One region of the Arthrobacter sp. zg-Y919 genome, then DNA from elsewhere that is predicted to be linked to it. Evidence: predicted binding sites of a transcription regulator. Region 1 holds the regulator's gene; each other region holds the start of a gene.
The links. The regulator LexA, encoded in region 1, represses DNA repair genes until DNA is damaged. The targets are predictions, from matches to a motif close to TCGAACANNTGTTCGA.
Positions count from the first base shown of each region.

Region 2: QNO10_RS06160 (LexA family protein) is a predicted target of LexA. The motif match lies at 1,777-1,792, and genes of this name have one in related genera.
Region 3: QNO10_RS06305 (DUF6504 family protein) is a predicted target of LexA. The motif match lies at 2,052-2,067, and genes of this name have one in related genera.

Region 1 is NZ_CP126242.1:1,050,495-1,057,549, forward strand. It holds gene hflX (GTPase HflX) at 3-1,574, shown strand; gene QNO10_RS04980 (ATP-dependent DNA helicase) at 1,567-3,612, shown strand; gene lexA (transcriptional repressor LexA) at 3,698-4,507, opposite strand; gene QNO10_RS04990 (LysM peptidoglycan-binding domain-containing protein) at 4,986-5,396, shown strand; gene QNO10_RS04995 (histidinol-phosphate transaminase) at 5,477-6,577, shown strand; gene hisB (imidazoleglycerol-phosphate dehydratase HisB) at 6,714-7,055, shown strand, end outside.
Region 2 is NZ_CP126242.1:1,294,549-1,301,603, forward strand. It holds gene QNO10_RS06150 (MOSC domain-containing protein) at 1-3, opposite strand, end outside; gene QNO10_RS06155 (Y-family DNA polymerase) at 35-1,339, opposite strand; gene QNO10_RS06160 (LexA family protein) at 1,332-1,751, opposite strand; gene QNO10_RS06165 (TM2 domain-containing protein) at 1,859-2,377, opposite strand; gene QNO10_RS06170 (NAD-dependent epimerase/dehydratase family protein) at 2,460-3,467, opposite strand; gene QNO10_RS06175 (aldo/keto reductase) at 3,589-4,434, shown strand; gene QNO10_RS06180 (hypothetical protein) at 4,460-4,804, shown strand; gene QNO10_RS06185 (hypothetical protein) at 4,858-5,187, opposite strand; gene QNO10_RS06190 (SOS response-associated peptidase) at 5,265-5,969, shown strand; gene QNO10_RS06195 (aldo/keto reductase) at 6,040-7,014, opposite strand.
Region 3 is NZ_CP126242.1:1,314,805-1,321,859, reverse strand. It holds gene QNO10_RS06310 (DNA polymerase III subunit alpha) at 1-1,633, opposite strand, end outside; gene QNO10_RS06305 (DUF6504 family protein) at 1,654-1,965, opposite strand; gene QNO10_RS06300 (MDR family MFS transporter) at 2,151-3,872, opposite strand; gene QNO10_RS06295 (DUF2776 family protein) at 4,145-5,188, shown strand; gene QNO10_RS06290 (tyrosine-protein phosphatase) at 5,199-5,978, opposite strand; gene QNO10_RS06285 (DUF2087 domain-containing protein) at 5,971-6,540, opposite strand; gene QNO10_RS06280 (chorismate mutase) at 6,592-6,930, opposite strand; gene QNO10_RS06275 (VOC family protein) at 7,027-7,055, shown strand, end outside.

The DNA of each region.
Region 1 (7,055 bases):
ATATGACCATCCACAACCCCCGTGCCACGAGTTCTGACCAGAATTCCACCCCGGAACTGAGCCCTTCGGACATCCAAGGGGTCATCGACAGGATTCTCGCCAAGGACACCGCGGTCGAAACCAAGACCGCCGCTGCCGGCGACCAGACGCGCGGGCGCGCTCTGGCACTATCCGACGACGACAACGGGCACTCCGCCCACGACGGCGAGCAGCAGGACCTGGAAGAACGCCGCGCACTGCGCCGCGTTGCAGGCCTCTCCACGGAACTCGAGGACGTCACCGAGGTTGAATACCGCCAGCTGCGGCTGGAGCGGGTTGTCCTCGCCGGACTCTGGAGCGAAGGCACTTCCGCCGACGCGGAGAACTCCTTGAAGGAACTCGCCGCCCTGGCGGAGACCGCGGGCTCGGAAGTCCTCGACGGAATCATCCAGCGCCGCCAGAAGCCGGACCCCGGCACCTTCCTCGGCTCCGGCAAGGCCCAGGAACTCAAAGAGATCGTGATGGCCACCGGAGCGGACACTGTCATCGTGGACAGCGAACTGGCTCCGTCCCAGCGCCGCGGGCTGGAAGACATCGTCAAGGTCAAGGTCATCGACCGGACGGCACTCATCCTGGACATCTTCGCCCAGCACGCCAAGTCCCGCGAGGGCAAGGCCCAGGTCGAGCTGGCCCAGCTGGAATACCTCCTTCCGCGCCTGCGCGGCTGGGGTGAATCCATGTCCCGCCAGGCAGGCGGCCAGGTCGGCAGCGCCAGCGCAGGTATGGGTTCGCGCGGTCCCGGTGAAACGAAGATCGAACTGGACCGCCGGAAGATCCGCACCCGGATGGCGAAACTGCGCCGCGAAATTGCGGCCATGAAACCGGCACGCGAAACCAAGCGGGCCAACCGCCACCGCAACTCCGTGCCCTCGGTAGCCATCGCCGGCTACACCAACGCGGGCAAGTCCTCGCTGCTCAACCGGCTCACCGATGCCGGCGTGCTGGTGGAGAATGCCCTCTTTGCCACCCTGGATCCCACCATCCGCAAGGCCCAGACCGAAGACGGCATTGGCTACACGCTGGCGGACACCGTCGGCTTTGTCCGGTCGCTGCCCACCCAGCTGGTCGAAGCCTTCCGGTCGACGCTGGAGGAAGTGGCCGACGCAGACCTCATCCTGCACGTGGTTGATGCCTCGCATCCGGACCCGGAGGGCCAGATTGCGGCCGTCCGTACGGTCCTGGCCGAGGTGGACGCCCGCAAGGTCCCCGAAATCATCGTGCTGAACAAGGCCGACGCCGCTGATCCGTTCGTCCTGGAACGGCTGCGTCAGCGCGAGTCCCGGCACGTAGTGGTTTCCGCCCGCACCGGTGAAGGCATCCCCGAGCTGATGCAGGCGATTTCCGAGGGGATTCCGCGCCCGGGTGTCGACCTTGAATTGCTGGTGCCCTACGAGCGCGGCGACGTTGTCTCCCGGCTTCACCAGCAGGACGCCGAAATCCTCGCCCTGGAACACGGCGAGGAGGGCACCCGGCTGCATGTGAAGGTCCGTGAAGGACTGGCAGCGGAGCTGGAGCCGTTCGTGGCCCATGGGTAGGAAAGGCACGCAGGGGCCGGAGCAGGTCCTGGAACTGCTCGACACCGCGGTGTCGGCCATGGGCGGGCAAAACCGCCCGGGCCAGCACGAGATGGCCCGGCAGGTGGCTGAGGCCATCGAGTCCGGCGACCACCTGCTGGTACAGGCGGGCACCGGTACCGGTAAGTCCCTGGCGTACCTCATTCCGTTGATTGCCCATGCCCTAGAGAGCGACAAGCCGGCCCTGGTCTCGACCGCGACCCTCGCCCTGCAGGCCCAGATTGTGGGGCGTGACCTTCCGCGCCTGCTGAAGACCCTCGAGCCGCAGCTTCCGCGGGAGGTTGATGTGGCGCTGCTCAAAGGCCGCAGCAATTACGTCTGCCTGCACAAGACCGGCGGCGGCTTCCCCGAAGAAGATGAAGCCGGGACGCTGTTTATGATGGGCGGCGAGCAGGCCGTCACGCACCCGGTACCGGCCGGCGGGCCCACCTCGGCGCTGGGGCGCGACGTCGTCCGCCTGCAGGAATGGGCGCAGGAGACCGAAACCGGTGACCGGGATGAGCTGCTGCCCGGTGTCAGCGACCGTGCCTGGCGCCAGGTGTCCGTCACCTCCATGGAATGCCTGGGCGCGCAAAAGTGCCCGGTGGCGGATTTGTGCTTCAGCGAACGTGCCCGGGCCAAGGCCGCCGAGGCCGACCTGGTCATCACGAACCACGCCATGCTGGCCATCAGTGCCTTTGAAGGACTCGCTGTCCTGCCCGATTACGACGTGGTGGTGATTGACGAGGCCCACGAACTGCAGGACCGCGTCACCGGTGCCGTCACCGGGCAGCTCTCCGGAACCATCATCTCCGCCGCCGTCTCGGCCGCACGCAAGCACACCTCCGCCACGATGGAGCCCCTGGCTGCAGCGGGCCGGGCGTTCGACCAGGTCTTTGCCCCGGTTCCCTCCGGCCTGCTGGCCGCCGGGTTGTCCGAAGACCAGGAACTGGTGCTGGGCCAGGTCCGCGAAGCGTGCCGCACGGCCCTGTCGGATTCCAAGCCGGAAGGTTCGGACAGCGTGGACGGCGGGCGGCAGATGGCCCGTTCCCGGCTCATGGCGGTTCTGGAACTGTGCGAACGCGTCCTCGACGCCGTGAACTCGGGTGAGGTGCTCTGGGCCTCGCGCGCAAGCACCTTCACACCCGGAGCCGGCTACACAGCTCCGGAGGAAGATGCACCACCCACCCTCAACGTGGCACCGCTGTCCGTGGCCGGACGGCTGCGTGAAGGCCTCTTCGACGGGCACACCGTAGTGCTGACGTCGGCCACACTGGCCATCGGCGCGGAGTTCGGCCCGGTGGCCGGAGCCCTGGGGCTGCTGGGTGCCGGTGCACCCAAATGGACCGGCACCGACGTCGGCAGTCCATTCGACTATCCCCGACAGGGTGTCCTGTATGTGGCCAAGGACCTGCCGAAGCCGGGGCGCGGCACGTCCCCGCAGCAGCTGGACGAGCTGGAGGCGCTGATCACGGCCTCCGGCGGGGGAGCACTGGGCTTGTTCTCCTCCCGCCGCGCCGCCGAAGAAGCGGCGGAAGCCATGCGCAAACGCGTGGACTTCCCGATCCTCTGCCAGGGGGAGTCCACCATGTCCGCCCTGGTGCAGCAGTTCGCCGACGACGACGAAACGTGCCTGTTCGGCACCATGTCCCTGTGGCAGGGAGTGGACGTTCCCGGTGCTTCCTGCCGGTTGGTGATCATGGACCGGATTCCGTTCCCGCGCCCTGATGATCCGTTGATGACCGCGCGGACGCGGGCCGTGGCCAAAGCGGGTGGGAACGGCTTTATGAGCGTTTCAGCCACCCATGCCGCGGTCCGCCTGGCCCAGGGAGCTGGACGCCTGATCCGGGCGTCCGGGGATAAGGGCGTAGTCGCGGTGCTCGACTCACGCCTGGCGACGGAACGGTACGGAAGCTTCCTGCGGGCAGCGCTGCCGCCCTTCTGGGCGACTACTGACCGTTCCGTGGTGCTGAAGGCGCTGCAGCGGCTTGCCGCGGAACCGGCAGGCGCGGGGAAGTAGAAACGCAAAAAGCAGCGCCGCCGGAGACCGGCGGCGCTGCTTTTGAGTTGTCCTCCTAGGTGGCCGCGTCCTCTTGAACGAACGCCTAGAGCGAACGCATGACGCTGACAACCTTGCCCATGATGGTGGCTTCGTCACCGAGGATGGGTTCGTAGCGGGTGTTCTGCGGCAGCAGCCAGGTGTGTCCATTACGCTGCCGGAACGTCTTCACGGTGGCCTCATCTTCGAGGAGTGCGGCAACAATGTCGCCGTTTTCGGCGGTGGGCTGACGGCGCACCACCACCCAGTCCCCGTCGCAGATGGCGGCATCCACCATGGAGTCTCCGGCGACCCGGAGCATAAAAAGATCACCGTGTCCGACCAGCTGGCGCGGAAGGGGAACCACCTCTTCAACCTGCTGGTCCGCAAGGATAGGACCGCCGGCGGCGATGCGTCCCACCAGCGGCACCATGGCCGTGTCGATGGCGGTGGTGAGGTCGGGAACGCTCTGCGAACCCGCAGAGCGGTTGGCACCGTCCATGCGGGACACGGAGCCGTCCTTTGACGCAGCCTTACCGCCGGTGCCGGCGCTGTCTGCCGTGTCGGCGCCTCCCCGGCGCGGGGAGCCGTCACGGAGCAGGAGCGGAACCAGGATCTCCATGGCGCGCGGGCGCTTGGGATCGCGGCGGATGTAGCCGAGCTTTTCCAGCTGGCTCAGCTGGTGGGTGACGCTCGACAGGCTGGCCAGCCCAACGATGTCGCCGATTTCCCGCATTGACGGGGGATAACCGTTGGTATTCACCGAGCGCTGGATGGTCTCCAGGATCTTGGTCTGCCGGGCAGTGAGGCCCTTGGTGCGCCCCGCCGGCGCGGGCGCGGCAGAGGAGGGGGTGCTGCCATTGGTAACACGGGCCACGTCGGCTTCCCTTCACAGTCGGCCTGCGGATGCGGGCCGGATGGTTCTAGCGGTGTATCTGGGTCTGTGCTGCTGAGATGCTGTGCTGCTGCTGCGCTGCTGATGTTCGCTGCAGCTGGGTTTTGCTGTTCTGTCCTGCTGACTTTGGCGTGCCGGCCCCCGCCTGCCAAAGAATCGCCGAGCCGTTTTGTCAGTGGCGGATGGTTAGTTGATGTCAGCCGCTTCCTGCAGGTTCAACGCTAAGGGAGTGCAGAAGATTTTTCAAACATATATTCGAGCGAGTCTCGACAATGTTCGTAGATAAGTGCTAGAAATGTTCGAGTACACGTTAGAACGTATGTTCGACTACGGCCCGCCGACACCTCGTCGGGCTCACCAGATGTTCGAATGCAGTTTCGAGCCACAGTATTTTCCCGGTGCTCTTGCGGGAGATGCGGGGGACCGGCATTGCTGCTTTTCGGACCGGAAAGGTATTGACATGTCAGTACACGTACTTCCCTTTGCATCCGCACACAGCCACGCTCCTGCCCGCAATCATGCTGCTGCCCGCAGCCTTGCTCCTGCTGCATCCGCTGAATCCGCGCCGCTCCGCCTCACCCGCCGCGGCCGCCTGATCCTGGTCGGTGCACCCCTGATGCTCGCAGCCGCTGCCCTGCTGGCTTTCCTGGGCTTCTTCACTGCGCCCGCCATGGCCTCCGGCGGCTCCCCGGAGCAGACCCGCACCATCCAGGTGGGCGTCTCAGCAGGCGACTCTCTGTGGTCCCTTGCCACGGAGTTCGCCCCGGACCGTGACCCCCGCACCGTGGTGGCTGACATTGTGGAACTGAACAACCTGGACAACGCCACCGTTCCGGCCGGCCGCCAGCTGTACATCCCCGTTTCCCGCTGACCTTCGCCCCCTATGACGTTTTCCGGCGGTCTGCAGGACCCGGATGCAGCTCCCCGGGCAGGGCGTCCTAAGCTGTAGGGGTGAATGAACAGCTGGAAAACCTGAACCGACTTCCCCTGCGAGACGATCTGCGCGGCCTCACCCCTTACGGTGCCCCGCAGCTGGATGTGCCGGTTCTGCTGAACGTGAACGAAAATACCCATGGACTTCCGGATCATGTGCGCCGGGCCATTCTGGCGGAGATTGAATCCGTCGTTTCCGGCCTGAACCGGTATCCGGACCGGGAATTCACCGAGCTGCGGGAAAACCTGGCCAAATACCTCGGCCACGGACTGACGGCCGGGAATATCTGGGCCGGCAACGGTTCCAATGAAGTGCTGCAGCAGATCCTGCAGGCCTTCGGCGGTCCCGGCCGGACCGCCATGAGTTTCCCGCCCACCTACTCGATGTATCCGCTGCTCTCCAGCGGCACCGGCACCGCCTACGTCACCGGAACCCGGGAAGCGGACTTTTCCCTGACCCCCGAATCTGCCGCGGAGCAGATCCGGGCGCAGGCACCGCACATCATCATCCTGTGCACCCCGAACAACCCGACAGGCACTGCCCTGGGTCTGGACGTCATCGAAGCCGCCTACGAGGCCGGCCGGGCGTCCAATGCAATCGTGGTGGTGGATGAGGCGTACGCGGAGTTCTCCCACGCGGATACCCCCAGTGCCCTGCAGCTTCTGCCCGGACGGGAACGGCTGATCGTTTCCCGCACCATGTCCAAGGCGTTCGCCCTGGCCGGAGCCCGCATCGGTTACCTGGCTGCCGCCCCGCAGATTACCGACGCACTGCGCCTGGTCCGGCTGCCCTACCACCTGTCCGCCATCACACAGGCCACGGCCAACGCCGCCCTCACGCATTCCGATGCTCTCCTCGCGAACGTCGAGGACATCAAAGGCCAGCGGGACCGGATCGTGGAGGAGCTCCGCGGTCTGGGACTCTCCCCGGCCCCCTCGGATGCAAACTTTGTGCTGTTCGGCGGGATGGAGAACCCCCGCGCCGTATGGGAAGGCCTGCTCGAATCCGGAGTGCTGGTCCGGGACATCGGTATTGAAGGCCATCTGCGCGTCACCGCCGGTACCGAAGCCGAGACAACGGCGTTCCTGGACCGGCTGCGGGAACTGCTTTCAGCCTGAGTATCCGGACGCGCCCGTGTACGGGAAAACCTGTCCAATGCCGGACGTTTCGGGGAGTCCGTACGTTCGGGACTAAACTGATGTCCTGCCGGAGCTTTGCCTATTGCCCCGGCCCCAACCTTCGTGAAGGAACCCCATGACCGTGGAGACCGCCACCGGACGCACCGCCCGCCTCGAGCGGACCACCAGCGAGTCGTCCGTCGTCGTCGAGCTGGACCTGGACGGCACCGGCCGCGCCGACATCAGCACGTCCGTACCGTTCTACGACCACATGCTGACCGCGCTGGCCAAGCACTCACTGATGGACCTCACGGTCCGGGCCACCGGCGATACCCACATCGACGTCCACCACACGGTGGAGGACATTGCCATCACCCTCGGCGAGGCCCTGAAGGTTGCCCTGGGCAGCAAGGCCGGCATCCGGCGGTTCGGCGAAGCCACCGTACCCCTGGACGAGGCACTGGCCAACGCCGTCGTC
Region 2 (7,055 bases), 240 kb from region 1:
CATGCCTCCACGCTATCCGGTGCCCGGACGGTCCCTAGACCGCCTTCACCACCGGCAGCTCGCTCCACTCCGTGGTGTACCGCGGGGAGGAGTACCGGCGGGCCATGGTCCATTCCGGCGTCGCCGTGGACATGCCCGCCAAGCCGAGGCCGATGCTCGCCGCGCCGTATTTGTCCGTGACCTTTCCCAGCAGCTCGCCCAGGTTCCGGCGTTCCTGGGCGGAGACGAACTCGTCAAAGAGCGGCTGCGCGCCGGCGGACTCCAGGCCGCTGAGCATCACCCCGGCCTTCGTGTACGGCACGCCCTCCACCACCTGGGCCTCCAGGGCGCCGACGGCGGCCCGGCTGAGGATCACGGGATCCGACGTCGGGGACGCCAGCCGGACAGTGGCCGAGGGGAACGACGCCGCCCGCTCACTGAAATGGGAGGTCCCGGCATATGCGGTCAGGATGCTCGCCTGCTGCCCCTCGCGCTCCAGCCGGGCCGCTGCCTGCTGGGCATAGATGCTCATCACCTGGCGCATCTCCGCGCCCGTGGTGACCGGAGTGGAGAAACTGCGGGAGAAGATCAGCTGCTTGCGGTCGGCCCGCTCCTCCTCGTGCGGGATGCACGCGGTGCCGTTGAGCTCCAGGACGGTGCGCTGCAGGGTGACCGAGAACTTCCGGCGGATCAGCGCAGGATCGGCGGCCCGCAGGTCCGCGACGGTGGAGATCCCCATCGCGTCGAGTTTCGTGCCCAACCGTGAGCCCACACCCCACAGGCCCGTGACCGGGACCCGGGACATGATCGCCTCCACCGCTGCCGGGTCCATGGTTTCCAGGTTGCAGACGCCCTGCAGATGCCGGTTCTGCTTGGCGATCCGGTTGGCGAACTTGGCCAGGGTCTTGGTGGTGCCGATGCCCACGCAGACGGGCAGTCCGGTGTGCGTGGCGACGGCGGTGCGGATGGTTGCGCCCTGTGCCTCCAAGCCGCGCGGAGTTCCAGCGAGCCCGAGTAAGGATTCATCAATAGAGTAGACCTCCTGCCACAACGCGTAGCGGCCCAGCAGCTGCATGACCCGGGAACTGAGATCCCCGTACAGCTCATAGTTGCTGGAGCGCTGGATGAGGCCCACATGCGGGGCGGACTCGGCGAGCTTAAACCAGGGTGTGCCGGTCTTGATGCCCAGCGCCTTTGCCTCATCGGAACGGGCCACCACGCAGCCGTCGTTGTTGGACAGCACCACCACCGGCACGCCGGCGAGTTTCGGATCGAAAGCGCGCTCACAGGAGACATAGAAGCTGTTGACATCCACCAGGGCGATCCGCTGGGAGGCTCCCGGGGTGGAAGACTCAGACATGGTGCAGGCAGCGGGTCACAACGCCCCAGACGGACAGTTCCGACGGTTCGGCCACCAGGATGTCCGGGTACCCGGGCGCTTCGGCGTGCAGCACGATGCGCCCGCCGCCCAGGAGCAGCCGGCGGACCGTCAGTTCCCCGTCCACCACGGCCACGACGACGGCGCTGTCCCGCGGTGTGAGGGAACGGTCCACAATCAGTTCGTCGCCGTTACAGATGCCGGCGCCCGCCATGGAGTCACCCTCCACCCGTACGACGTAGGTGGAGGTGGGATCGCGGATCAGGTGCCGGTTGAGGTCGATCCGGCCGTCGAAGTAGTCCCGGGCCGGGCTGGGGAAACCGGCCGCGGTGGCGGCGTCAGTCTCCGCCGGGGGCGCCGGGCGGCGCGAACGGTCCGCTGAGAAAACCGCCATGCCGAGGCCTCCCTGGGGACATCACTAGAACATACTTTCGAACCCAGCCTAGCACCCGGACAGCCTTCCGCCCGGGACCACGCCCGGGCGGAAAAGCCCCCAGCGGATTACTTGAGCGGGATCCCCTGCGCGTCGGTGCGGAACGTCCGGGCGTTGGCGAGAATCATCACGCCTTCCACGAAGCCCCACACGGCACCCAGACCGGTGAAGCAGGTGAGGACAACCTGTGCGATCCCCACACCGTTATTGCCCAGATAGAACCGGTGGACGCCGAAGCCGCCAAGGAAGACTCCCAGCAGCCCGGCAACGAGGCGGGATTTCTGCTGCCCCTGTTGCGGGTGGTGATAACCGGACTGGTGGTAACCCTGGCCGGGGGCATGCTGCTGCTGGTTCGGATAGCCCTGGACCTGCTGGTTCGGGTAGCCCTGGGCCTGCTGGCTGGGGTAGCCCTGCCCGCTGCCCGGGTACTGGGCGGGCCGGTCCTGATAGCCCGGGGGCTGCTGCTGAGGGGGAGTCGGACGCGGAGCCGGCTCGGCCTTTTTGGGGTAGGCGTATTGCCCGTCCCAGTCATCGGGCTCCCCGTGGTTGTCGTGGTTGCTTCCCGGGTAAGGCCCGTTACCTGACATGGTTTTCCTCCAAAGATTTATGCTGTCTGCACTCTAACAGCCGGCCTGCGCCTCGGGTACGGACTTCACCCCGGCCATATACCTAGGCGCCGGCGCGGACCCACCGCGCCATCCGGTCGCTGAGGTCCATCCAGCCGGTATCCAGTGTTCGCTCCTGCGGATGGGCATCGTGCCACTGCACGATTTCGCGGGCACCTTCGGCAAAGGGGATCACTGCCCGGTAGCCGGGGACCAGGGACTTGATCTTGCTGTTGTCGAAGATCACCGAATGGCTCTTGTCGCCCAGCAGTCCAGGACCGCGCCCCGGATCCTGCTGCGCGATGGTCTCCGAGGCCACATGCACGAGCAGCGGTTCCGGGACGCCGGCCGCCGCCGCCAGGGAACGGTAAATGGCGTCCCAGGGCAAAAACTCATCGGACGTAATGGTGTAACTCTCGCCGATGGCAGCCGGCCGGCCCAGCAGACCCACGAAGGCCTTGGCAAAATCGCGGCTGTGGGTCAGCGTCCACAAGGACGTGCCGTCACCGGGAACCACCACCGGCAGTCCGGCGCGCATCCGGTGGATGTCCGTCCAGTGCCCGGACAGCGGGACCATCGTCGCGTCATAGGTGTGGGACGGGCGGACGACCGTGCCCGGAAAACCCTCGTTCCGGTAGGCCTGCACCAGGATCTCCTCCCCGGCGATCTTGTCCCGCGAATACTGCCAGAACGGGTTGCGCAGCGGGGTGGACTCCAGCACCGGCAGCCGGGCCGGCGGCTTCTGGTAAGCCGACGCGGAGCTGATGAAGACATACTGGCCGGTCCGGCCCCGGTACAGCTCGACCGCGGCTGCCACATGCTCGGCGGTGAAGGACAGGAAGTCTGCGACGGCGTCGAACGTGCGGCCGCCCAAGGCGGTCCGGACAGCCGCAGGATCACGCACATCGGCGGAGAGGACCTCGACGCCGGCCGGCACCGGACGCTTGGTGGAGACGCCGCGGTTGAGCACCGTGACCCGGTGCCCCAGGCTGGAAGCGTGCGCGGCGGCAGCGGAGCTGATCACCCCGGTTCCACCGATGAAGAGCAGATCGAGAGCCGTGGAATGTGTCATGGCAGGTTTCCTCAGGTGATTCCTTGACTGGGGGCAGGAGCCGGGCTTAGGTGGAGGTGCCCGGCTCCAACTGCACCCAGCCTAGATGACCTAGATGACCTCGCCGCAGGAAAGGCATCCCATGACAGAGAGTCCCCGCCCCGTTGTCCCCGAACTGACGCTTGGGAACTCCGTGCGCATTCCACAGTTGGGCTTCGGCGTCTTCCAGGTTCCGCCGGGGCAGACACAGGAAGTGGTGGAGGATGCCCTGGCGGCCGGGTACCGGCACATCGACACCGCGGCCGCCTACCGCAACGAGGCCGGCGTGGGAGCGGCCATCGCGGCGTCGGGCATTCCCCGGTCCGAGATCTTCGTGACCACCAAGCTGCGCAACGGCGACCAGGGACGGGCGAGGGCGGCGTTCCTGGACAGTCGGCGAGCGCTGAACCTCGACGTCGTCGACCTGTACCTGATCCACTGGCCGGTGCCGTCCCAGGGAATGTTCGTGCAGGCATGGAAGGACCTTGAGTCCCTGTACCGGGACGGCTACATGCGGGCGATCGGGGTCTCGAACTTCCTCGCCGGCCATCTGGACGCCCTGTACGAGCAGAGCCAGGTGCTGCCGGCGGTGAACCAGATCGAACTGCATCCCGGTTTCCAGCAGGCAGCGCTCGCCGCCGACACCATGTCCCGCGGCATCGCGGTGGAGGCCTACAGTCCGCTGGGGCAGGGCACCGAGCTGTCCGGGAGCGAAGTGGCGGCGCTCGCTGAAAAGTATGGAGCCACGCCCGCGCAGGTGGTGCTGGCCTGGCACCTGGGGTCGGGGCGGATCGTCATTCCCAAGTCGGCCGACCCGGGGCGGATGCGGGAGAACCTCGCCGCGGCCGCGCTGGACCTGGCGCAGGAGGACCTGGATCTCCTGGACGGGCTCGACGGCGGCCGCCGGATCGGCGCCGATCCGGCGACGGCGGCGTTCAGCCAGCTCTGACTCCGCAGACCGTCCGGGAGGACAGATGCCCCCTTCTCAGACAGTGTTGGAACTCCTGCCCCGGATCGCTGCCGAGCTGCAGGCGGACGGGCCGCTGACCGTGGGCACCATGTTCCGCAGTCCCGGCCTGCGCACCGGAACCAAGATTGTGGCCTTCCTTGGCTCCGGCGATTACCTGATGGTGAAACTGCCACAGCCCAGGGCGGCGGAGCTTATTGCTGCAGGCGCTGCGGAGCCGGTCACCATGGGTAGGCGCACAATGCGGGAATGGATCGAGGTACCGGCTGCCGCAGACCTTGAAGCTACGGCACACCGGTGGACGGAGCTCACCCGCGAGGCGCTGGAATACGTCCGCAGCCTTCCGGGTTAGCGCGGCAATCAGCCGGCCTGGATCCGGGCGTCGGGGTGGCGGGCCGCCCGACTTCAGCCGGTTTCACGGGCCGTGCGGTCCCCGAGCGTCTCCTTGCGGGAGTTGTTGGTCCGGCGGGTCACCGCGGACGCCCATACCCAGGTGGCCCGCCGCAGCCCGGCATCCTCCCAGAGCACCTGCACGGCGCGGGAGGACCAGCTGCACGCCTCGCCCTTCACCCGCTCGGCGGCTCCGGGGAACCGGATCCAGGCCCACACCGGCACACCGGGCACCGAAGTGGTGACCGGATTGTGCTCGAAATCCAGCTCTTCCGGTGTAAGGCTGATCGGCTCGGCCCGCCGCGCATAGCGGGCCGCCAGCCGCTCGGCCGCGTCCTGGTTCATATAAATAGAATATATGTTCGAATATCGGTCCGGATACCGCGGGTGTCCACGGCAGGGCATGGTGCACAATAGGTGCCATGTGCGGACGCTATGTGATGGCAAGGGCGACGTCGGACCTGGTCTCGGCGTTCGCCGTCGAACAGACAGTGGGGCCGGACATACGGCCGTCCTGGAACGTGGCGCCTACCGATGACGTGCGGATTGTCACCGAGCGGTACGCCAACGACGCAGCCGTCCGGCGGCTGGCGACGGCGAAATGGGGGCTGGTGCCTGTCTGGGCCAAGGATCCTAAGATCGGGTCCCGGATGATTAATGCCCGGCGGGAAACCCTCCTGGAAAAGCCGGCGTTCCGCAAGGCGGCCGTGAAGCGCCGGGCCCTGGTGCCGGCGGACGGCTACTACGAGTGGGAGAAGTCCCCGTACGGAAAGATCCCCACCTACCTGTATTCCGGGAAGCAGGATCCGCTGGCCTTCGCCGGACTGTACGAGTTCTGGCCGGATCCGGCGCTGCCTGAGGATCATGAGCACAAGTGGCTGCTGAGCGTCACCATCATCACCACGCAGGCCACGGACGCCCTGGGCCACATCCACGACCGCACCCCGCTGATCATCCCGCCGGACCTTTACTCGGACTGGCTGGACCCGAAACTGACGGACGGGGCCGACGTCGCCCAGCTCCTCGACGCCGTGCCCGAGCCGACGCTCACCCCGCGGGTGGTCTCCTCCGAGGTGAACTCGGTCCGCAACAACGGGCCGCAGCTGATTGAGCCTGCGAGCGCCTGACACAGTGGGTGCCGGCAGCCGGCGGCTGCCACCGGACCCGGCGCTGGACCCGGCACCGGGAGTCCTCACCTCACCAGGCGTAATCCTCCGGGGCGGGCGAGTGCCCGGGAAAGATCTCATCCAGCCGGTCCAGCGCCGCTGAATCCAGGGTCACATCCAGGGCCAGCAAGGCCTCATCCAGCTGTTCCTGGGTACGTGGACCCACTAGAGGCGCGGTCACCGCCGGCTGGTGCAGCAGCCAGGCCAGGGCCAGCACTCCGGGCAGGATCTCCAGCTCCGCGGCCAGGGCCTCGTACCGCCGGATCTGGTCCTCATGCTTCACCAGCAGGTCCCGTACCCTGCCCTCGGCCCGCCGTCCGCCGCCGTCGGCCTCTTTCTGCAGGATCCCGCCCAGCAGGCCGCCCTGCAGGGGAGACCATGGCAGGATTCCCAGCCCGTACTGCTGTGCGGCCGGAAGGACTTCCAGCTCCACGGACCGGTTGATCAGGTTGTAGATGGACTGTTCGCTCACCAGCCCCGCGAAGTTCCGGCGGCGGGCGTTTTCCTGGGCCTGGGCAATATGCCAGCCCGCAAAGTTGCTGCTGCCGTTGTAGATGACCTTCCCCTGCGTGACGGCCACCTCCATGGCCTGCCAGATCTCGTCCCAGGGCGTGTTCCGGTCCACATGGTGGAACTGGTAGAGGTCAACGTAGTCCGTCTGCAGCCGCTGCAGGCTGGCGTCCAGGGCGCGGCGGATGTTCAGTGCGGAGAGGAAGGTGTCATTGGGGCGTTCGCTCATGGAGCCGTAGAGCTTGGTGCCCAGGACGGTGTCCTCGCGCCTCCCGCCGCCCTTGGCGAACCAGCGGCCGATGATCTGCTCGGTCCAGCCCTTGTTCTCACCCCAGCCGTACACGTTAGCGGTATCGAAGAAGTTGATGCCGGTGTCCCGGGCGGAATCCATGATGGCGTGGGCGTCCGCCTCCCCGGTCTTCGGTCCGAAGTTCATGGTGCCCAGGCACAGGCGGGACACGGACAGGCCGGAGCGGCCCAGATGGGTATATTCCATCCGGCCAGTGTGCGCTCCGTTACGCCCCTGGGCCAGCCGTC
Region 3 (7,055 bases), 260 kb from region 1:
CGCAGGGATGCATGGAGATGTGCCGGGGCAGCCGGTCCAGGCGTTCGGTGAGGTCCACCAGCAGGTCCAGCTGCTGGTTCTTTTCCACCTGGCCGGAGAATTCCCGCAGTTCGGGCTTTTCGGCGAGCGCCTCGCGGAAGTTGCGGGCCGAGAAACGCCACAGCTGTTTAGCCACAGCGCCGATCTCCTCCTCGGGCATACCCAGCGCCAGGCCGGCGTCGCGCACCGCTCCCCGGGCACGGTAGCCGTTCTGCATGCTCATCAGCGTGACCCGTTCGGAGCCGAAGCGTTCGAAGATGCGGTGATAGACGTTGTGCCGCTCGGCGCTTTCAACGTCAATGTCGATGTCCGGCAGTGTGGAGCGGTCCCGGGACAGGAAGCGTTCGAAGATCAGGTCGTGGTCCAGCGGATTCACGTGGCTGACGCCCAGCAGGTAGTTCACCAGTGAGGACGCTCCCGACCCCCGGGCCGCGGCGCGTACCCCCATGCCGGTGATCATGGCCGAGACTTCGGCAACCGTGAGGAAGTACGAGGCGAAGCCCAGCCGCTCGATAATGCCCAGCTCGTGTTCGAGCCGGTTGCGCAGTTCGGCTTCGGCGATGGAGTCCCGGGCACGCAGCCTCCGGGTAATCCCCGCCTCGCAGCGCTGGCGCAGTTCGATCATGGGTTCGGCTTCAATGCCGATCACCGAGGCTTCGGGCACTACGGGCTGCTTCCAGCCCATGTCCGCCACGGGGTCTATCCGGCAAAGGTCCGCGAGCGCCGCAGTGTCGGCGAGCATCTTTACGGCGCCGGAGGAACCGCAGTCCGCCTCCGAGCTGACTTCCCGGGCAAGTGCGGTCATCTCCCGTGTGCCCTTGAGCCATCCCTGCCCGTTGGGTTGCCGGTCCGGAAGGTGGGAGAGCGAAGTCAGCGAGCGCGCGGCGTCGAGCACGTCCGCGGTGGCGGCGCCGTCCTCGTCCACGTACCTCACCGCGTTGGTCAGGATGGCCGGCACACGCATCTCATCGGCGAGGCGGAACATCCGCACGGCGTGGGCCAGGCTGAGGTTCTCCCCCGGCGCGGACAGATGGGTGACCACCTCGACGGCGAGCGCCCGGGCCGGGATCAGCGAGCGCCAGCGGGTGAACAGGGTGCGGGCGACGGCGTAGCTGCGGCTGCGCATGGCCTGGCCGACGTCGGACTGGGGCCCCACCAGGACGGTGAGGACCGGTTCCCCCTCCCCTGTACTCTCCCCCTCGGTGCAGACATACCCGGCAAGCTGCTCCACAGTGATGCCCACCGGTTTGCCGGCACGCGCCCGGGAAGCCGAGGTCGCAGCGTGCGCGGCGGAGATCAGCCGGCACAGTGCACGGTAGCCCGCACCCCCGTTGTGCCCGTGCGCGAGGATGACAACCCGGCCCGTCACGGCATTGGCTGCATCCAGCACGGCCAGGTCCACGCCGACGATGGGATCGATTCCCGCCTCCATGCAGGCGCGCAGGTGCTTGACCGTTCCGTAGAGTCCGTCCCGGTCGGTGCAGGCGAGCGCATCAGCGCCGTCTGCCGCTGCTGCCTGTGCCATCTCCTCGGGCCAGGACACCCCGTAGTGGGCGCTGAAGGCGGTGGCTGCGTGCAGGTGGATGAAGCTCATTGTTTAGGCGCCGTCTTCCATTAGGCACTGTCCCTCAGGGCGTCGTGGATCCGGATCAGGCGCCAGCGGTTGCTGCGGACATGGTGTGAGAGGTCCAGGGTGCGCAGGTCGGAGCGGTCATTGGCACGGGCCTGGACCCGCCAGATCTCGGTATCCACCAGTCCGGCTCCCCGCCCGCGTTCAGCGCGGGTTTCCTCTTCCCACCAGTTGCGGCGTTCATACCAGCGCACCGGGTCGGCCCCCACCTTGTAGGTGCGTCCACCCCAGACGATCCGGAGAGGCTGGCCCGCGGGCGAGCACACCACCTCTATTGCTTCGCTGAAGACACCCATTCAGCTTCCTCCCCGCCCCGGTACGTCTGCTCTGCGCCGACGTCCTCACCCTCTGGTTATCCGTTGGTTATCCATTGGCAACCAATTCGAACATATGTTCGAATAGCTCCGCCACCAGTGTACGACCAGCCGGGGACAAGCGACACCACATGCAGGATGGATCGAAGTGGAGCCGGGCGTCCCGACTACCGGTTCCCGTCCACGTCCACCCGTGCCGTCCGGGCCAGCGGCTGCTGCACGATAAACAGCGTCAGGACAAAGGCCGCCCCCAGGATCGGCACCCCCAGCAGAAAGATCGGCGGCAGCGCCTCGCCGAAGGCGGACTTGATGAAGTCCTGGGCGGGGACAGGCAGCGCCCTGATGCTGTCCGGGCTGATGGAGTTGGCGCCTCCGGAGGCCTCGTCGCCGGCACCCGGCGGGGCGGAGACCAGCTGGTCATTGAGCCGCCGGATGAACAGGGAGCCGAAGAGGGCAATCCCCAGCGACCCGCCCATCTGCCGGAAGTAGTTGGCGGTGGAGACCCCTGTGCCCATGTCCTTGGCGGGGACGCTGTTCTGCACAATCAGCACCACGTTCTGCATCAGGGCGCCGATTCCCAGCCCCAGCACGAACATGCCGAGTGCGGTGAGGATGTACGGCGTCGTACTGGAAATGCGTGAGAGCAGCAGCAGGCCTCCGACCATGGTGAGGGACCCCAGAATCGGATAGATCTTGTACCTGCCGGTCCGGGCAATCAGCTGCCCCGTGCCTATGGAGGTGGTCAGCAGCCCCGCCGTCATCGGAAGCATCATCAGCCCGGACATGGTGGGGTTTGCCCCGTTGACGATCTGCAGGAAGGTGGGCAGGTAGGCGATGGAGCCGAACATGGCCAGCCCCACCGCCAGCCCCACCAGCGTGCAGATCAGGAAGTTGCGGATCCTGAACAGGCGCAGCGGGAGGATCGGTTCGGGTGCGCGCAACTCCACGGGAATGAAGACTGCGACGGCGGCGGCGGCCACCGCTCCCAGCGTGAGGATGGTCGGTGAGGTCCACGCGTAGTTGTTCCCGCCCCAGCTGGTCAGCAGCACCAGGGCGGCACTGCCGATGGCCAGCAGGGCGGCTCCGGCATAATCCAGCCGGATGCCCCTGCGGTCCGAGCGCGGCAGATGCAGGGCGGCGATGATGACTGCGAGCGCGATCAGGCCGATGGGCAGGTTGATGTAGAAGACCCACCGCCAGGACCAGTAGTCGGTAAGGTAGCCGCCCAGGAGCGGTCCGCTCACGGAGGCAATGCCGAATGCCGCTCCGATCAGTCCCATGTACCTGCCGCGCTCGCGGGCGGGAACAATGTCGCCGATGATTGCCTGCGCACCGATGATCAGCCCGCCGCCGCCCACGCCCTGGACCGCACGGTAGGTGATGAGCTCGGCCATGCTCTGCGCCTGCCCGGACAGGGCGGAGCCGGCGAGGAAGACCACGATGGCGAAAATGAAGATGTTCCTGCGTCCGAGCAGGTCCCCGAGCTTGCCGTAGATCGGCAGTCCGATGGTGGAGGTCAGCAGGTAGGCGGTGATCACCCAGGACAGGTGGTCCATTCCCTGCAGGTCCCCCACGATGGTGGGCAGGGCGGTGGACACGATGGTCTGGTCCAGGGCGGCGATCAGCACCGCCAGCATCAGGCCGGTGAAGATGACGGCGATTTGGCGCCGCGAATGCCCGGGGGCATCACCCGTACCGGCGTCTTGAAGACCAGCATCTTCCAGATCAGTGCCGCCCCGTGCGGTGGCCCCGCCGGTGGGTGGCGCTGTCTGGGAAGGCGGCGTATGTGCAACCAGGGGGACGGCGTTGACCGGGGCACCCATGGCACCGGCCATGCCCGCAACCGGATGTGTTGCAGTGGCTCCGTGGGGAGCAAACCTGTCAGCCATGCACTCCTCCTTGGGGAAATTTCCGCCGGATGAAGGCAGCCCGGTTGGAACTTCCATTCGACGCCCGCCGTCCTGCCAAGTCAACGGGCGGCGGCGGGCACCCATGCCCGCGGTAGCGACAAGCGTCGTGGCGGTGGAGGGCGTGAAGGTACATAGCCTAAGGAACTGCTCCCTGCCCCGGCGTTGTTCCGCGGGGAGGACAGGCGCACACTGGCACTACCGCGGACCGGCCATGATGTCGAAGCCGCACGGGATCACCTTCGGGGTACGCCATGAACCGTACAATAAGTGTCATTTTCCGCGCCATACCGCTTCTGATGGGCGCCGTCTGCCTGTCCTTTGGCCTCTACATCCTGGCCGGGCCGAACGATGCCGATCACTTTATCGCCGGACACGTCAACGTCGGGCTGACCTCCATCTGTTATGCACTGTTCACTACGGCGGCCACCATCATCAGGCAGCTCATCAACCGCTATGGGCGCGTGTGGGCGATCATCCTGCCGCTCTCCGGCTACGCGGCTGCGGCCGCCGCCATCATCTGGGGCATCGTTCTAGCCAACCGGGAGAACACCGCGGAGAACCTCACGGCGGGCTTCGTTGTGATCGGCGTCGGTTTCGTCGCCGCGTGCGTCAGCACCGTCGCGGCTGCGTCCACAAAATTCACTCTCATCCAGTCAGCTCAGTTGCTCGAGCCTCAGGGCGGCCCGCCGGAAGGTGCCCACTCCCGCACCATCGGCGCCGTGCTGCTCGCAGTCCCGGTTGTGGCCGCCGTCGCCGGTTTCTCCCTCGCGGCCGGCCTGTTGGTGCGCGGAGATACTCCCGGATTCGTTGCCGGGCACGTCCTGATCGGCCTGTCGGCGATCTGCACGTCGCTGATCGCCCTGGTCGCGAGCATCGTGCGCCAGGTGCGCAACGAATTCAGCGATGGTGAACGTTTAGCCTGGCCCAGGCTCGTCGCTGCCGCAGGCACGGTCAATGTGCTGCTCGGGCTATTCGTGCTGTTCAGCTCACACGAGCCCTATCGGCTGGCCCCGGGATGTGTGCTGATCGGCCTCGGGCTGATCTGCTTCAGCATCCTGTCGAAGGTGCTGTTGCTCGCCCTCGTCTGGCGCCGCACGTTTGCCCTGGCCAACCGCATCCCGCTGATGCCCATCGGAACAGCGCTCACCTGCCTGTTCTTCGCCGCGTTCCTCTTTGAGGCCGCAGGCACAGACCCGGCGTTCTTTGTCCCCGCGCACGTGCTGGTTGGACTCGGAGCTGTCTGCTTTACGCTCTTCTCAATCGTGTCGATCCTCGAAGCGGGAACGTCGGAGTAGCAGAGCAGCGTTAAGGCTTGGCGGAAACTGCTCCCCGCCAGGAGCGGATGCCGGTGCGGACTGCTTCCGGCAGCCCGGCGTCGTCAAAGAGCCGCTGCAGCGAAAAGCCGTCCACCGCCGCACGGAAGGCACCGTCCATACTGGTTCCCTGCCCGGCGCACAGTTTTTCGCTCTCTGCCTCCGGATTGGGCCGTCCCGTTGCTGCTGCGAAGGCGTCCGCGTTCCGGACGGTTTCGAAGTAGTCCTCCCGGATCTCCTCCGGCTCCGCGTCCACCGCCGCGAGCAGGACCATGGCGGTCATGCCGGTCCGGTCCCTCCCTGCCATGCAGTGGAAAAGCACCCCGCCCGGCGGGGCATCGGCGAGCGCGGTGAGGACGGCGCCCATGCGGTCCGGCAGCCGGGTGAGGTGCGGAAGGTAGTACAGCGGCGTTCCCATCAGCCCGTTGTCCCAGTACCCCTCCCAGAACTCCGGGTTCCCGGCCAGACCGTCCAGGTCCACGGCAACCGTGGTGAGCCAGTCCGGGCGGGCGGTAGTGTCCCGTGTACGTTCGGGCGGCTGGCGGAGGTCGACGACGGTACGCACTCCCAGCGCATGGAGGGTGTCCCAGCCGCCGGGCCGGATCAGGTCAACCGTTTCGGAGCGGAAGAAGACACCGTGCGGAGTAAGCGTGCCGTCGCTCCGGCGTCGCCCGCCCAGATCACGGAAGTTCACCAGGCCTTCCACGGCGACGGGAGTGCCGGGAGCCGCGTCGACTGCAGCGAGCTTGGCCGTATCCGGGAAACTAGGCAAATTCCATTCCTTCCGCCGGGCGGGGACGGGTGAGCCAGTACTGGGTTCCTGCGGCGTCCCGGGCCACGATGCCCTCATCCACCAGATAGCGGCGGATGGCAGCGGGGTCGGCAGTGAAGGCCGCCAGCCGGGTGGTGAGTTCCTGCTCCGTCAGCACCGGCCGCAGTCCCGGTTCCGGAGGCCGGGCATGTTCAAAAACCTCCCCCGCCAGGAAATGCAGCAGCTCGAGCCGGTCCGAACGTTTGCGGGGATAGGTCTCAAGCTTCCCGTTGACCAGGAACCGGCGTGCGGAGGTGTCCGGAGGGCGCACACCGGCAGCCAGCAGGTCGGCGAAGGCAGACGGGACGGGCTCGATGCCGCGCCCGCCGATGTGGAGCAGGCCGGCCTTCGTCAGCACGGCCAGCGACTTGGCTTCCGCTGGGGTGAGATCATCCGGGTCCAGTGGCGCGCCGTCGTCGGCGGCCAGCACGGCCCGGGCGTACAGGTGCAGGCGCCGCCCGTCCGCGAGCGCTGCCGCCACCGGACGCCAACGGTTATCCGGGGCCGGGAGGCTGCCGCTCATGGTGCGGCCACGGTTGTTGTCATGGGGCACAACCTACCGGATGGCTTCGGGCTAGCTGCGGCTGAATGCGTCCAGCTTGCGCTGGGTCTCCATCTCGTGGCGGACCTTAAGCTCGTAGTCGATGAAGGCCTCGATCATGGCCGTGTAGGTGCGTTCCACCACGTTGCAGTCGCCGTCCTGCTCCTCGGCCGCGTGCCGGACGTGGGCAATGACTTCCTCCATGCGCTTGGGCGACCGGACGGCGTCGTCGTTGTCCTTCAGTCCCCCGGCAAGCCGGACCAGCCGCTGCCGCCGCCAGATCAGCGCGACAATTTCCTCGTCGATTTCATCAATTGCCGTCCGGACATTGTCTAGCTGTCCCGGAACGGGTTTCTGCTCAGCTGCTTCCATGCCTTAAGAGTAACCACCACGGGCGCACCGGCGCGGAACCTGGACTGCGCTGCACGGGTAGCGGCCAATCCGCGGGTTCATGGCAGGATCAAGGACGTGAATCCTTCCGTTTCCGTGGTTACCGT